DNA from 3 places in the Sphingomonas sp. genome. Region 3 is predicted to be linked to each of the others. Evidence: predicted binding sites of a transcription regulator. Region 3 holds the regulator's gene; each other region holds the start of a gene.

What was found. Region 3 encodes LexA, which represses DNA repair genes until DNA is damaged. Its sites were predicted from a motif close to GTTCCNCNCTTGTTCT; they were not measured.
Region 1: KF730_RS13795 (protein ImuA) is a predicted target of LexA. The motif match lies at 2,711-2,726, and genes of this name have one in related genera.
Region 2: KF730_RS08295 (UvrD-helicase domain-containing protein) is a predicted target of LexA. The motif match lies at 1,283-1,298, and genes of this name have one in related genera.

What each region holds. Positions count from the first base shown of each region.
Region 1 covers NZ_JAHBZI010000002.1:334,187-339,188, forward strand. Annotated here, with positions in the region: gene KF730_RS13785 (error-prone DNA polymerase) at 1-112, opposite strand, end outside; gene KF730_RS13790 (DNA polymerase Y family protein) at 109-1,989, opposite strand; gene KF730_RS13795 (protein ImuA) at 1,907-2,653, opposite strand; gene KF730_RS13800 (3-methyl-2-oxobutanoate dehydrogenase (2-methylpropanoyl-transferring) subunit alpha) at 2,916-4,202, shown strand; gene KF730_RS13805 (alpha-ketoacid dehydrogenase subunit beta) at 4,253-5,002, shown strand, end outside.
Region 2 covers NZ_JAHBZI010000001.1:1,648,361-1,653,362, forward strand. Annotated here, with positions in the region: gene KF730_RS08280 (MFS transporter) at 1-504, opposite strand, end outside; gene KF730_RS08285 (hypothetical protein) at 501-692, opposite strand; gene KF730_RS08290 (hypothetical protein) at 734-1,186, opposite strand; gene KF730_RS08295 (UvrD-helicase domain-containing protein) at 1,302-3,623, shown strand; gene KF730_RS08300 (hypothetical protein) at 3,649-4,206, shown strand; gene KF730_RS08305 (glycine zipper 2TM domain-containing protein) at 4,637-5,002, shown strand, end outside.
Region 3 covers NZ_JAHBZI010000001.1:1,982,437-1,987,438, reverse strand. Annotated here, with positions in the region: gene KF730_RS10025 (ComEC/Rec2 family competence protein) at 1-498, shown strand, start outside; gene bla (subclass B3 metallo-beta-lactamase) at 431-1,273, shown strand; gene KF730_RS10015 (EF-hand domain-containing protein) at 1,334-1,972, shown strand; gene lexA (transcriptional repressor LexA) at 2,001-2,684, opposite strand; gene glp (gephyrin-like molybdotransferase Glp) at 2,742-3,929, opposite strand; gene KF730_RS10000 (hotdog domain-containing protein) at 3,990-4,766, opposite strand; gene metE (5-methyltetrahydropteroyltriglutamate--homocysteine S-methyltransferase) at 4,772-5,002, opposite strand, start outside.

The sequences.
Region 1 (5,002 bases), on a different contig from region 3:
TTCCCAGCGCCGGCAATCCCAGCAAAGCGGCCTGCCTGAACAACTCCTCGGGCGCCGAAGCGCCCCGCAGGAACGAATAATGCGTCGTCACCTGGAGTTCGGCATAACTCACCCGAACACCCCGTGCAGATACCAGCTGAGATCGCCCGTCGCGGGGCGCTCGCCATCGCCCTTGCGGAACAGCCAGTAGCGGCAGCCCATATCGTCCTCGACGCGGAAATAATCGCGCACGCTGTCCCGCTCGCCGGCGCGCTTCCACCACTCGCCATGGACGCGCTCGGGTCCGTCGGCGCGGACCACGCGGTGCGACGTGCCGCGCCAGGTGAAGCGGCGCGGGGCATGATCGGGCAATTCGGCCATGACGTGATCGATCCGCTCGGGGCGCCGCAGCAGCCGCGCCGGCTTGGGCCATTCGGGATGCCAGGGGTGGAGCGCGGGATTTCGATCGAGCTGACGGATGTCTCCGGCCTTGAGGGATTGGCCGCTGCGCCCGGGCGAATCGAGCACGCCCATCGGCGCCACCGATCGCTCGGGGACATCGCTCTCCACCGGAGTGCTGCGCCACATCGCCGCCATGCCGATCCGCGTCGCCAGCGTGTCGATCAGGATGGCGAGATCGGGCGCGGCTTCCTCGTCGAGCCGCTCGACCACCGGCTGCGGCCCTTGGCGGTCGGCGCGGCGGACATGCAGCGCCATCGCGTCGATGCCATAGCCCGGCTCCACTTCCTCGATCCGCCGTGTCAGCAGCCGCAGGATATGCGCGGCGTCGCGGCTCGGGCGGGCCAGCCCCATGCGGATGCGTTGCGGCACGCCGTCGATGCGGTCGGCGATCAGCTCGATCCGGGTTGCGCCAAGACCCTCGGCTTCGAGAGCGGCCGCCAGCCGCGTGACGATTTGCCCGAGCCAATGCGCGATCGCCTCGGGTGTCGCGATCGGTTCGGCGAAACGCTGTGACGCGACGATCGCCTCACGCGGGATCACCGGATCCAGCGGCTCGGGCAGGCGGCCCAGCGCGCGTTCGAGATTGCGCACCAGCGCCTTGCCGAATCGCTTGGCCAGCGGCCCGCGCGGCATCGCCGCCAGCTGCTCGACGCGGGTGACGCCCAGCCGGTGAAGCAATTCGATAGCCTTGCCTTCTATCCGCAAGGCATCGACCGGAAGCGAAGCCATAGCCTCGGCCTGCATGCAGGGTTTGCACAGGATGCCGTCATCCCGGCGAAAGCCGGGACCCAGGGTCGCAAACGACACCGCCTTTGATTCTGGATCCCGGCTTTCGCCGGGATGACGGTAATGATGCGCCAGCCCCCATGCCGCGCCCGGCGTATCGGCAATCGCGATCCGCGCCGCGAAGCCCAGCCGCGTCAGCAGACGCACCAGCCGCGCCGCCATCCGCGCCTCGCCGCCATGCAGATGCGCCACCCCGGTCAGGTCGAGGAACAGCGTGTCCTCGCCTTCGATCGCCACCGTTGGTGTCCAGCGCCGCGCCAGCGCCAGCGCCAGCCGCCTCAGCTCGGCGCGGTCGCCCTCCGGATCGGCGGGGCGGATATCGAGTCCGCGCACCTGCGCCCGCGCCTGGGTGACCGCCATGCCGGGGCGCAGTCCCAGCGCGAGGGCGTGCGGGCAGGCGGCGGCGATCTCGATCCGGCTGCCCTCGCGGATCGCGGTGATCAGCGGGATGATTAGATCCTCCCCGGCACGGGGAGGGGGACCATGCGCAGCATGGTGGAGGGGGGGCGCCGCGAGCGAACCGTTTGCGGCAGCCCCCCCTCCACCACGCCCTTCGGGCGCGGTCCCCCTCCCCGTGCCGGGGAGGATCATCAGCCGGGGCGCATCCTCGCGGGCCCAGCGCGCGCCGGGGCGCCAGCCGCCGTTGCGCGGTGCCGGCGTGAGGGTGGGGGCGACGGGCTCAGGCGGCCCGGCGCGCCGCTCCGCCCGCCGCAGCCGGTCGATCGGCCAGCTTGGCAGGAAGAGCGCAGCGACCCGTTGCATCGCATGCCTCCAATATCTGGGTGAATCCCTCGCCGCCCTTTTGCCGCGCCAGCTCGACTCGCCAGCGGTGCCGGCCGACGCCCTCCACCGGCAGCGGCGTCGAGGGCGCGCAGCCGATCCGCCAGCGCGTCACGGCGGCGGAGGGCATGCCGATCGGATCCTGGCCCTCGCGGACGTTGCGTTTCATCAGCAAGGCGATCGTCCGTCCGCCCTCGGCCGCCAGCTGCAGGCGCCGCGTCGCGGTCATGTCCGCACGCTTCACTTCGCCGATCACCGCGCCGAGACCGCGATGCCGCAGCGCTTCCTCCATCACCGCCAGCAGCTCGGCATCGTCGCGCGCCTCGGCATAGATCAGGCGCTTGTGATCGAGGCCGACCTGGCTCAGCCCCGGCGCGAACAGGTCGCGGCGCTGGACGGCCCACAAGACCGGTCCCCAGGCCCGCGCCGCGATCCCGCCCATGAACAGGCTCGCCGCGCAATCCTCGGCCATGTCCGGTCCCGCCGGCGCCACTTCGTGCAGCGCGTCGAGCCTGAGACCGGCCCCTACCAGCCGCGAATCGACCGCCTCCACCCCGAACGGCAAAACCGGCCGGCGGCGGAAACCCCGGTCCTCCAGACCGTTCAGCGTCTCGCGCAATTGTTTCAGGACAGCGGGGTCAGCCACTTGGATTACTCGGTGCTCACGACTCGGTCATGCGGAATGTTCTTATTCTGTTCCACAAGAACAAAGAGTCAACCCCGAGGCCGGGCGAGGCGCCGTTTTGCCATTCGCGGCGTCGCGCCAAAGATTGCGTTGCCTGGCGTGCCGCCCGGCATTTCAGGTCAGTAGCACTGACCTTGTTGCGCCGGCCTTTGAAATTTTATAACAAGGCTCCAAACACGAGTCCCGCGCGTTCATCCATGCGGGGACAATGTCCGGAGAGCCCATGGGAACCGAGCGCGACCGCTCCAATCTGCCGCCCCCCAATCTGCCAGGATTGTCGCTGCACGTGCCGGAGCCCAAATTCCGTCCGGGCGACGAGGTCGATTTCAGCGATATCGATGTGCCCGCCGCCGGCTCGGCGCGGCGGCCCGACACCGCCGATCCCGCGAACAGCTTTCATGAACTGGCGTTCGGCCTCGTCCGCGTTCTCGACGACGAGGGCAATGCCGTCGGCCCGTGGAACCCGAAGCTCGACGCCGACACGCTGCGCAAGATGTTGCGCTCGATGGCGCTGGTCCGTGCTTTCGACGAGCGCATGTTCCGCGCCCAGCGCCAGGGCAAGACCAGCTTCTACATGAAATGCACCGGCGAGGAGGCGACTTCGGTCGGCGCCGCGGCGGCGCTCGCGACCGACGACATGTGCTTTCCCTCCTATCGCCAGCAAGGCGTGCTGATCACGCGCGGCTGCCCGCTGGTCGATATGATGAACCAGATCTATTCGAACAGCGGCGACAAGTTGCAGGGCCGCCAGCTGCCGATCATGTATTCGGAGAAGCGTTTCAGCTTCTTCTCGATCTCCGGCAATCTGACGACGCAATATCCGCAGGCGGTTGGCTGGGCGATGGCATCGGCTGCCAAGGGCGACACCCGCATCGCCGCGACATGGTGTGGCGACGGCTCGACGGCGGAGGGCGACTTCCACTCGGCGCTGACCTTCGCGACGGTCTACCGCGCTCCGGTGATCTTCAACGTCGTCAACAATCAATGGGCGATTTCGAGCTTTTCGGGCTTCGCCGGCGCCGAGGCGACCACCTTCGCGGCGCGCGCCATCGGCTATGGCATTGCCGGGCTCCGCGTCGACGGCAACGATATCCTCGCCGTCTATGCCGCGACGCTGTGGGCCGCCGAGCGGGCGCGGACCAATCAGGGCCCGACCCTGATCGAGCATTTCACCTATCGCGCCGAAGGCCATTCGACCTCCGACGATCCCACCCAATATCGCTCGGCGGGCGAGCCGACGAGCTGGCCGCTCGGCGACCCGATCCAGCGCCTCAAGCAGCATCTGATCGCGATCGGCGAATGGGACGAGGAGCGCCATGCCGCGCAGGATCTGGAGCTCGCCGAGGAAGTGAAGGCCGCGCAGAAGCAGGCCGAAAAGAACGGCGTGCTCGGCCACGGCATGCATCAGAAATTCGACACGATGTTCGAAGGGGTGTTCGAGGAAATGCCCTGGCACCTGAGGGAGCAATGCCAGCAGATGCTCGACGAGCAGAAGGCGGCGGGCCTGTGAACGCCGATACGATGCACAACGCCATGGAAGCGCAGGGCGCGGCGACGCGCATGAACATGATCCAGGCGATCAATTCCGCCATGGACGTGATGATGGCGCGCGATCCCGATGTCGTCGTGATGGGCGAGGATGTCGGCTATTTCGGCGGCGTCTTCCGTGCCACCGCCGGGCTTCAGTCGAAATATGGCAAGACCCGGGTGTTCGACACGCCGATCAGCGAATGCGGCATCATCGGCGTCGCGGTCGGCATGGGCGCCTATGGCCTCCGGCCGGTGCCCGAGATCCAGTTCGCCGATTATATCTATCCCGGGCTCGATCAGCTCGTCTCCGAAGCGGCGCGGCTGCGCTATCGCTCGGCGGGCGAATTCATCTCGCCGATCACGGTGCGCTCGCCGTTCGGCGGCGGCATCTTCGGCGGCCAGACCCACAGCCAGTCGCCGGAGGCGATCTTCGCGCACATCTCGGGCGTGAAGACGGTGATCCCCTCGACGCCCTATGACGCCAAGGGGCTGCTGATCGCCGCGATCGAGGACAACGACCCGGTCGTCTTCTTCGAGCCGAAGCGCATCTATAACGGCCCGTTCCACGGTCATTATGACCGCCCGGCCAAGACCTGGGCCGCCCATCCCGGCGGCGAAGTGCCCGAAGGCTATTACCGGATTCCGCTCGGCAAGGCGGCGATCCCGCGCGCCGGCAACGACGTGACGATCATCACCTATGGCACGATGGTCCATGTCGCCCAGACCACGATCGAGGAAATGGGCATCGACGCCGAGATCATCGATATCCGCTCGATCGTG
Region 2 (5,002 bases), 330 kb from region 3:
GAAAAAGCCATTGGCGCAGATGAAGCCCACCGGCGCGCCCATCGGCGGAAAGGCGCCATAGCGATTGGCCCAGCCCGGCGGCGCGTTCTCCACCGCGAGCAGACTCGCCCCGCCCCATTCGCCGCCCAGTCCCAGCCCCTGCCCGAAGCGGAGCAAACACAGCAAGGCGGGCGCGACCCAGCCGATCATCGCATAGGTCGGCAGGAAGGCGATCAGCACCGTCGAGATGCCCATCAGCATCAGCGAAGCGACCAAAGTCGATTTGCGCCCCATCCGGTCGCCGAAATGCCCGAACAGCAATCCGCCCAGCGGTCGCGCGAAGAAGGCGACGCTGAACGATGCGTAGGAGGCGAGCTGCGCCAGCCCCGGATCGGTTGCCGGAAAGAACAGCGCCGGGAACACCAAAGCCGCCGCGGTCGCGTAGATATAGAAGTCATAGAACTCGACCGATGTGCCGACGAGGCTCGCGAACAGGATTCGGCGGTGCGATGCTGGTGCGGTCATTCGGCCTCGTCCATGCAAGTGGTGCGCTTGATCTCGGTCACCTTGCCGCTGGCATCCTTGACCTCCGCGCGACCGGGCACGCATGCCGGTTGCTCCTTGGGTGTGGAGGTGCGCCATGCGACGAACGCCGCGATCATGGCGATCGCCAGCACGATCGCGATTCTGACTTTTCGGTTCCGCCAGTTCATGCGCGCGAGCCTATCGCGCACGCACGCGCCCGGCAACGCCGTCAGAAATGGAATTGCACATAGGCGCGCGGGCCGGGCGGCACGCCGCCGCGCTTCCTGCGCTTCATCCATGCGATGCCGAACTCGACCTCCTCGCCCGCCTCGAAGCTGAGCTTCGGGCCGATCGTGTTGCGCGCCCCGCGCGTCTGGCCGCGCACCGCGTCGAACCGCGCCATCTGGGTATAGCCGCCGAACCCGATCCAGGCCGGGCCGATGATCCGCTTCTGTACCGAGAAGCGGTATCCGTTGCGCCCGTCCGCGCCGCCCTGTCCGCTCTCGCCACGCATCACCGTCTGGGCACGCAGCCACAGTCCACCGGCGCGCTCGTCGAGCGTCACCTTGGTCTCGGTGAGAGGAATCGAATAATTGAGCCGCGGCTCCTTCGCGCCCTGCGCGCAAACCGGCATCGCCGCAAACAGCGGCAGCAGCCCACCGATCACGCGAATCGCCCGCATCGCATCCCCCCTTTCGGGACACAGACCGCACCCGCCGCCTACCTTCAATTAAGTATAAGTCCGCGTCTGCCTTCCGCGCTTGCCCGGAACCGCCGCGTTCCCTAACTGTTCGCGCATGACCGTGCCTGCCGAACTCCAGCCCGAAGCCCCCTATCTGCAGGGCCTCAACGCCCCCCAGCGCGATGCGGTGCTCACCACCGAAGGCCCCGTCCTCGTCCTCGCCGGCGCCGGCACCGGCAAGACCGCGGCGCTCACCGCCCGTCTCGCCCACCTCCTCTGGACCCGGAAAGCCTATCCCTCCGAGCTGCTCGCGGTGACCTTCACCAACAAGGCCGCGCGCGAGATGAAGGAACGCGTCGGCCGCCATGTCGGCCAGGCGGTCGAGGGGATGCCGTGGCTCGGCACCTTCCACGCCATCGGCGCCAAGATGCTGCGCCGCCATGCCGAGCTGGTCGGGCTGCAATCGAACTTCACCATCCTCGACACCGACGATCAGCTGCGGCTCCTGAAACAGCTCATCACCGCCAACGATCTCGACGAGAAGCGCTGGCCCGCCCGCCAGCTCGCCGGGCTGATCGATCAATGGAAGAGCAAGGGGCTCACGCCCGCCGAGATCGGCGCCGGCGAGTCCGAGCAATACGCGAACGGCAAGGGCCAGTCGCTCTACGCCCAGTATCAGGAGCGCCTGCGCACGCTCAACGCCTGCGATTTCGGCGATCTGCTGCTCCACATGCTGGTGATCCTCAAGACGCACCGCGACGTGCTGGAGATGTACCAGCAGCGCTTCCGCTACATCCTGGTCGACGAATATCAGGACACCAACGCCGTCCAGTATCTCTGGCTGCGCCTGCTCGCCCAGCAGCGCCGCAACCTCTGCTGCGTCGGCGATGACGACCAGTCGATCTATTCGTGGCGCGGCGCGCTGGTCGAGAACATCCTCAAGTTCGAAAAGGACTTCCCCGGCGCCAAGGTCATCAAGCTCGAACAGAATTACCGCTCGACTCCGCACATCCTTGCCGCCGCCAGTGGTGTGATCGCCAATAATGGCGGCCGCCTCGGCAAGACCTTGTGGACCGAGAAGCCGGAGGGCGAGAAGGTCAAGGTCCTCGGCATCTGGGACGGCCCCGAGGAAGCCCGCCGCGTCGGCGAGGAGATCGAAGGGCTGCAGCGCGGCGGCGCCAGCCTCGACGACATGGCCATCCTGGTGCGTGCCGGCCACCAGACCCGCGAGTTCGAGGACCGCTTTGTCTCGATCGGCCTGCCGCACAAGATCATCGGCGGCCTGCCCTTCTACAACCGGCTCGAAATCCGCGACGCACTCGCCTATCTGCGCATCGTCGCACAGCCCGCCGACGATCTCGCCTTCGAACGCATCGCCAACACGCCCAAGCGCGGCCTCGGCGACAAGGCGCTGGCCAAGGTCCATCAATACGCCCGTGCCGAGGGTATTCCGCTCACCGTCGCCGCCGCGCGCATCCTCGACAGCGACGAGCTGACGCCCCAGGCCCGCCGCTCGCTCGGCAATCTCGTCGCTAATTTCGCCCGCTGGCGCGCGATGGGCGACACCCTCCCCCATCCCGAGCTCGCCCGCATCATCCTCGACGAGAGCGGCTACACCGCGATGTGGCAGGCCGATAAGACCGCCGAGGCCGCCGGCCGCCTCGAGAACCTCAATGAACTCGTCCGCGCGATGGAGGAATATGAAAGCCTCACCGCGTTCCTCGAACATGTCTCGCTGGTCATGGACAATGAGAACAACGCTGACGAACCCAAGGTCACGATCATGACCATCCACGCCGCCAAGGGGCTGGAGTTCGACACCGTGTTCCTCGCCGGCTGGGAGGAAGGCATCTTCCCCTCGCAGCGCGCGCTCGACGAAGGCGGTCTCGCATCCCTGGAGGAGGAACGCCGCCTCGCCTATGTCGCCATCACCCGCGCCCGCCGCGCTGCGACCATCCTCCACGCCGCCAACCGCCGCATCTACGGCCAATGGACCTCGTCGCTCCCCAGCCGCTTCATCGCCGAACTGCCCAAGGAGCATATCGCCGAGGAGACCACGATGAGCGGCGGTGCATCGCTCTGGCAGGCGAACTGGAGCGACCGCGCCGACCCCTTCGCCGATGTCGGCCGAGGCACCGGCCGCGGACCGGGCTGGCAACGCGCCGCGGGTGTGGGCGGCGGCTTCGATCCCAAGAACCCCGGCGGCAGCTTCCAGAGCCGCACCTTCACCCGCGACGCCCCCCGCGTCCTCGAAAGCCGCGCAAGCTCGGTCAGCGTCGGCGCCAAGCCACGCGGGGACCTGTCGCTGGGGATGCGCGTGTTCCACCAGAAGTTCGGTTACGGCGAAATCGCCGAGATCGAAGGGAACAAGCTCGAGATCGATTTCGAGCAGGCCGGGCGGAAGCGGGTGATGGACAGCTTTGTAACTATTGATTAGATTTCCAGTGGAGGGGAATCGAGATATGCAGTCCGAGGAGTCAACTTTCCCGTATTTCCTGCATATCTTCATTCGAAGGATTGCCACCTTGTGGCTTCTTGCATTGTTCGTTTTGCCATTTTTGATTTTCCTTTTTCTAAAAGCAACGGTGCCCACGCCGTCTATTGATGCCACCTTCGACGCGAAATGGGGCACCACCTGGTTCAGCTATACATCGTGGGTTTGGTTCGCGACTGCCTCCTCGGCATTGTTCTTCGGCGCTCTTGGATCGAGCGTGAGTTTTGTATCGAGAGCCGATCCGGGCGACGTTTCTCGCCGCAGCATTTTCGCGGCGCAGGTGCTTGGCGGCGTGTTCGCCGGAATGCTGACGCTGATGTTCGTTGGCGGGCTGGTCCAGGGAAGCCTTTTTCCGACCTTTCGAGCCGCGCGCTGGTACGAATTGTTCTTTGATGTTCCGTCTTGGGCGAAGTTGATGGTGTGGACCTTCATCGCCGGATTTTCGGAGCGGTTCGTCCCCGATCTCCTCACCCGGCTGATCCAGCAATCGAGCAACCCGACGAAGGAGCCCGGCTCTTCCGAATAGACGTCCCGGAGCAAGAAACGCGCTATCCGCGCCTGCTCGGAACCGCTCATTCTGGGCTTGCCAAAGGGTTACAATGTAGGATTTCGCCTGCTTGGCTCCCCCCGTCCCTGGACCGCTCTTTGAACCGTAGCATATGCCCCATGCAGCGGTGCGCACGCGCGTCGCTCGGCTTTCTCGCGCGAAAATGCGCCCACCGCCGCCTCCTCGGAACCCCCATGATCAGTGCGACCATTGGGACCATTCGCGAATGTTGAGCCCTCGCAAAAACACTAAACTTCCTCAACCTTCGCGCCGCGCTCCTCCCGCCGTTCGCCGTGTGGCTGTCCCCATTCGCCTCCTCGCGCCACCTCATTCACGCCCGCGTCATCTTTGTTGCGGGAACGTTTCCACCTGCCCGCTCGTATTCCCCGGGCAGACAGAGGAGATACCCATGAAGACCTTCACATGCCTGGCCGCGATCGCCGCGGCGACGCTCGCCGTCGCCACGCCTGCTGCCGCCCAGCGCGGACCAGCCTATGGCTCGGCGCAGGACGAGGAAGCCCGGCTTGATGCCGCGCAGCAGCGCTTCGATCGCGAGACCCAGATCTATCGCGACGCGGTCCAGCGCTATCGCATGTCGCGGCCGCGCGGCGGCGATTGGCGCGGCCCGGGCGGTCCGGGCGTCGGCTATGTCGATCCGCGCGACGATGAATTCTACGATCCGGTCCGCGATTATCGCGCGCCGCCGCCGGGCTATCGCGATCGCGTGCTGACCCGTGAGGATCGCATCTATCGCGGTCAGAACGGCCAATATTAC
Region 3 (5,002 bases):
GCGTTGTTGCGCGATCGGGCGGGCGATTACACGCGCTCGATGCTCGGCGAGAATGGCGGGGAGGACGACGAACTTGCCGCGCTCGATGACGCGCCCGATGCCCGTTGCAGCCCCGATCTGTGCGTGGTCGAGCACCGCGCGGGCGCGCGACGCTGGCGCGTGACGGCGACGCGGAGCAATTATCTGGTGCCGTGGCGCGAGATGATGCGGCTTTGCGTCTGGTCCGACGTGATCGTCAGCGAACGGCGGCTGCCGCCGGACTGCGCGCCGCGCTGGCTGAAGCTTGATCGGCCGGGGCTGGCACGGACCGGCGGTGTGGCGATCGCTTTCGCCAGCGGGCGCCTGACGACCGTGCGGCGCGGCTCGTCGCATCCGTGGATTGACCCGCCGACCGTCCAGCCGCCATTTGCAGGACAAAGGGAGAGCGATAATGAAACGCGCAATCGCGGCGGCGCTGCTCGCGGGGCTGGCGGCGCCGGTCGCCGCGCAGGACACTGACTGGGTTCAGGTCCGCAGGGAATGGAACGCGCCGGTGACGCCGTTCACGATCGCGGGGAACGTCCATTATGTCGGCACCGCCGGCATCGCGGCCTATCTGATCACGACGCCCGAGGGGCATATCCTGATCGACGGCGCGATGGAGGAGAGCGTTCCGCAGATCGTGGCGAACATCGCCAGGCTCGGCTTCAGGCTCGACGACGTGAAGATCCTGCTGATCAACCACGCGCATTGGGATCATAGCGGCGGGCTGGCCGAGCTAAAGCGGCTGACCGGCGCGCGGCTGCTGGCGAGCGCGGCAGACATGCCGGCGCTGGAGGCGGGAAGCGTCGATTATCGGTCCGATCTCGGCCCGTTCCCCAAGGTGCGGGTCGATGCGCTGCTCAGCGATGGCGAGGCGATCACGCTGGGCGGGACGACGCTGACCACGCATCTGACGCCGGGGCACACCAAGGGCTGCACGAGCTGGACGATGCGGGCGGGTGGGCACGACATAATCTTCGCATGCAGCATCACCGTGGCCGATCAGCCGCTGGTGAAGGGCAAGGGGTATGACGCGGCGGTCAGCGATTTCCGTGCGACCTTCGCCAAGTTGAAGGCGATCAAGGCGGATGTGTTCCTGAACTTTCACCCGACCGGCTTCGACATGGAAGCGAAGCGCAAACGGCTGGTGGCGGGGGATAAAAACGCCTTTGTCGATCCGGGTGAGCTGCGGCGGCGGGCGAAGGCGGCGGAGGCCGGATTCGAGAAGGAGCTGGCGGCGCAGAAGCGCTGATAATCCTGTCCGGACAAGGTTTTGCTTTGCGCGCGGCGCGAGGCGTGGCTGATTGCGGGCATGACCAGTTCCAAGAAGAGCGAGACGATCGAAGTGCGGCTGCCGTTCGCGGCGAAAACGGCTTTCGCCGAGCGCTGCCGGGCCGATGGCGTGACGATGAGCGACGCGATCCGGCGATTTGTCGAGGGGCATGGCCGAGCGCGGCACGGTATAGCGGGGCCGCTGGCGGTTATCGCCTTGCTCGCATTGGCGGTAGTGATGAGCCCGGTCGCCGCGCGGCCCGATTATGGCGCGGGTTTCGACGAACTGGACCGCAATGGCGATGGCGTGGTGACCCAGGCCGAGGTCCCGGGCGGGGAAACGCGTTGTCCGGTCGCGCTAGCGCTGCCGCTCAAGCGCGGCTGGCTGGGCAACGGTCCGCGTTCCTTCGCGATCTGCCGCGAGGTGCCCGCTTTTGCGGTACTCGACCGTGACGGCGACGGGCTGGTGACGCGGAAGGAGTTCGCGGCGCACGCCATCGCGTCCTTGCGGCGCGGGTTCGATGCGTTGGACGAGGACGGTGACGGTTTGCTCGATGCCGGGGAATATGCCGCGCCGCTGCGGATGACGTTCATCGGAACGCCGCCCGACCGGGCGACTTTCCACGATCTCGACAGCAACGGCGACCGCCGGGTCAGCTTCACCGAATTTATCGACTAAGGGCAGCGGACGCCCGCTGCCCGCAATCTCAATAACGCCGCAGCAGCCCGGCGAGCTTTCCCTGCACGCGCACCTGATCGGGGCGGTAGCGCTGGGGGTTATAGTCGCGGTTGGCGGGGTCGAGGCGGATCATCGCGCCCTCCTTGCGGAAATACTTCAGCGTCGCTTCAGCATCGTCGATCAGGGCGACGACGATCTCACCATCGCGCGCGGTTTCGGTGCGGCGGATAAGCGCGTAATCGCCATCGAGAATGCCGGCCTCGACCATGGAATCTCCGGCAACTTCAAGGGCATAGTGCTCCCCCGAGCCAAGCAGGGCGGCGGGCACCGGGAGCATCGACGCGCCCTCCAGCGCCTCGATCGGGGTGCCGGCGGCGATGCGGCCGTGGAGGGGGATTTCGATGACGTCGTTGGCGGGCGCGGGCAAGGGCGCCGAGGACGAAATAGTCGTTGATGCGGAGGTTGGCGAAGCTGCCGCGGACTTTGGCGCAGCACCGCGCTCCGGCACCTTCAACACTTCAAGCGCGCGGGCGCGGTTGGGGAGGCGGCGGATGAATTCGCGCTCCTCCAATGCCGAGATCAGCCGGTGCACGCCCGACTTGGATTTGAGATCGAGCGCCTCCTTCATCTCCTCGAACGAGGGCGACACGCCGGTGTCGTTGAGGCGGTCGGCAATGAAGCAGATCAGCTCGTGCTGCTTGCGCGTGAGCATCCAAATTCTCCCGTCTGGAACAGACGAGGAACGTTTATGCAATGTTCCGCGGCGCTGTCAAGCGATCTGTAGGATTTCCGCCGAGTCGCCGATTTTGGCGGCCGGGGCATGCGGCGGACGGAGGATCAGGCAGTCGGCGCGGGCGAGGGTCCGCAGCATCGACGAATCCTGGATCGTCGAGGCGAAAGCGCGGCCATCGCGGATTTCGGCGCGTAGATAATCGGTGCGGGCCTCGTTGGCGGCGAGCGCTTCGCCGAGCGGGACGATGCGGGTCCGCGGCAGCGGATCGGCGGCGCCCGCGAGGCGCGCGACGAGCGGGCGGACGAACAGCATGGTGGTGATGAAGGCCGAGACCGGATTGCCGGGCAGGCCGAGGACGAACGCACGCCCGAGGCGGCCGGCCAGCATCGGCTTGCCGGGGCGCAGGGCGATCCGCCAGAAGTCGATCGAGCCGCCGGCGGCTTCGAGCGCGGGGCGGACGAGATCGTGATCGCCGACCGAGGCGCCGCCGCTGGTGACGAGGAGATCGGCATCGACCGCGCGGAAGGCGGCGGTGAGGGCATCCAGATCATCGGACAGAATGCCGAGATCGATGATCTCGACCGGCAGATCGGCGAGTTGCGCCGTGAGCATCAGCCGGTTGGTCTCGGGGATCTGGTCCGCGGCGAGCGGCGTGCCGGGCGCGACAAGCTCGTCGCCGGTGGCGGCGATGGCGACGCGGACCTTGCCGCGAACGGGGAGCGTTGCGTGACCGGCGATAGCGGCGAGGGCGAGCGCGGCGGGCGTGATGCGCTGGCCGGCGCGGATCAGCGTCTCGCTCTCGGCGAAATCGAGTCCCTTGCGGCGGACATTGCGGCCGGGCGTGGACGGGCCCGCGCCGGCGAGCGTCAGGCGCGGGCCGTCGCGGGCGGCTTCTTCCTGGACAAGGACAGTGTCCGTGCCGACGGGCAGCGGCGCGCCGGTGAAGATGCGGACGGCCTGGGATGCGGCGACTTCGCCGGCAAAGCCGCGGCCGGCGGCGCTTTCGCCGATGACCTGCCACGGGCCGGGCAGGTCGGCGAAGCGGATCGCATAGCCGTCCATCGCCGAGAGATCGGCGGCGGGCTGCGTGCGCAGGGCTACGATGCCGGCGGCGGCATAGCGATGGGCGGCGTCGGCGAGGGGGACTTGCTTGATGGCGAGCGGGGTGGCGAGCGCGAGGAGGCGGGACTGGGCCTCGGCGACGGGGAGCAGGGGAGCGGGCATCGCGTGAGGAGTAGGGGAGCGCGGGGCCGGGGGGAAGGGGCGGTAATATGCATCATCCGCTCAACGGTCCCCGCCGCCAAACATCAGCGCCCGCCCATTCGCGTCCACGCTCACCATGGTGAAGCGTGCCGTCGCCGCGTGACGCCGTTCCCCATCGAGGAGGTTCTCCGCCCATAGCTCGACATCCACGCGCACCGAACTGCGCCCGGTCATCGCCACGCGTGCGGCCAGCTCGACCATCTCGCCCTGCCGGATCGGCGAGACGAAATCGATGCGATCGGAGGCCGCCATCACCATTACCGCCCGCGCGTGCCGGGTGGAGGCGATAAAGGCGGCCTTGCCCATCATCTTGAGCGCATCGCCACCATAGAGCGTGCCGTAATGATTGGTCTGTGACGGGAAGACCATCTCGGCCATCCGCAGCCAGCCTTCGGGCCCGGCTGCCGCTTCCACGAGCGGCGGCAATGGCAACCGCGTCTCCGGTCCTTTCACCGCCGCCAGGGTGAAGCGGCCGCGCGTGCACAGCCGCCGCTCGCCCGAAACCGGCGCTTCGGCGACCAGCTCGACCTCGACATCGAGCGAACTGGTGCCGACCCGCACGACGCGGCCGGTCACCTCGACCATGTCGCCGGCCCTCGCGGGCGCGGCGAAATCGATCTTGTCGGAAGCGGCGGTGACGAAGGGCGCCCGGCCATGGCGGCTGGCGGCGAGGAACGCCACCTTGTCCATATGCGCGAGCGCCACGCCCCCGAACAGCGTGCCGTGGTGGTTGGAGTCGCCGGGGAACACCATGTCGATGAGCTGCACCGGCTCGCCAGCGGCCTTCGTCTCCGCCATCTCCCTTACGCCTCGGCCAGCGTTTCGGCGCGCAGCGCGCGGGCGGCGGCGACCATCGCCTCGACCGCGGGCTTCACTTCCTCCCAGCGGCGGGTCTTGAGCCCGCAGTCCGGGTTCACCCACAATTGCGCCGGGGCGAGATGCTGCTGGGCGAGCCGCATCAGCGCGACCATCTCATCCTCGCCGGGCACGCGGGCGGAATGGATGTCGTAGACGCCCGGCCCGATCGCGCTGGG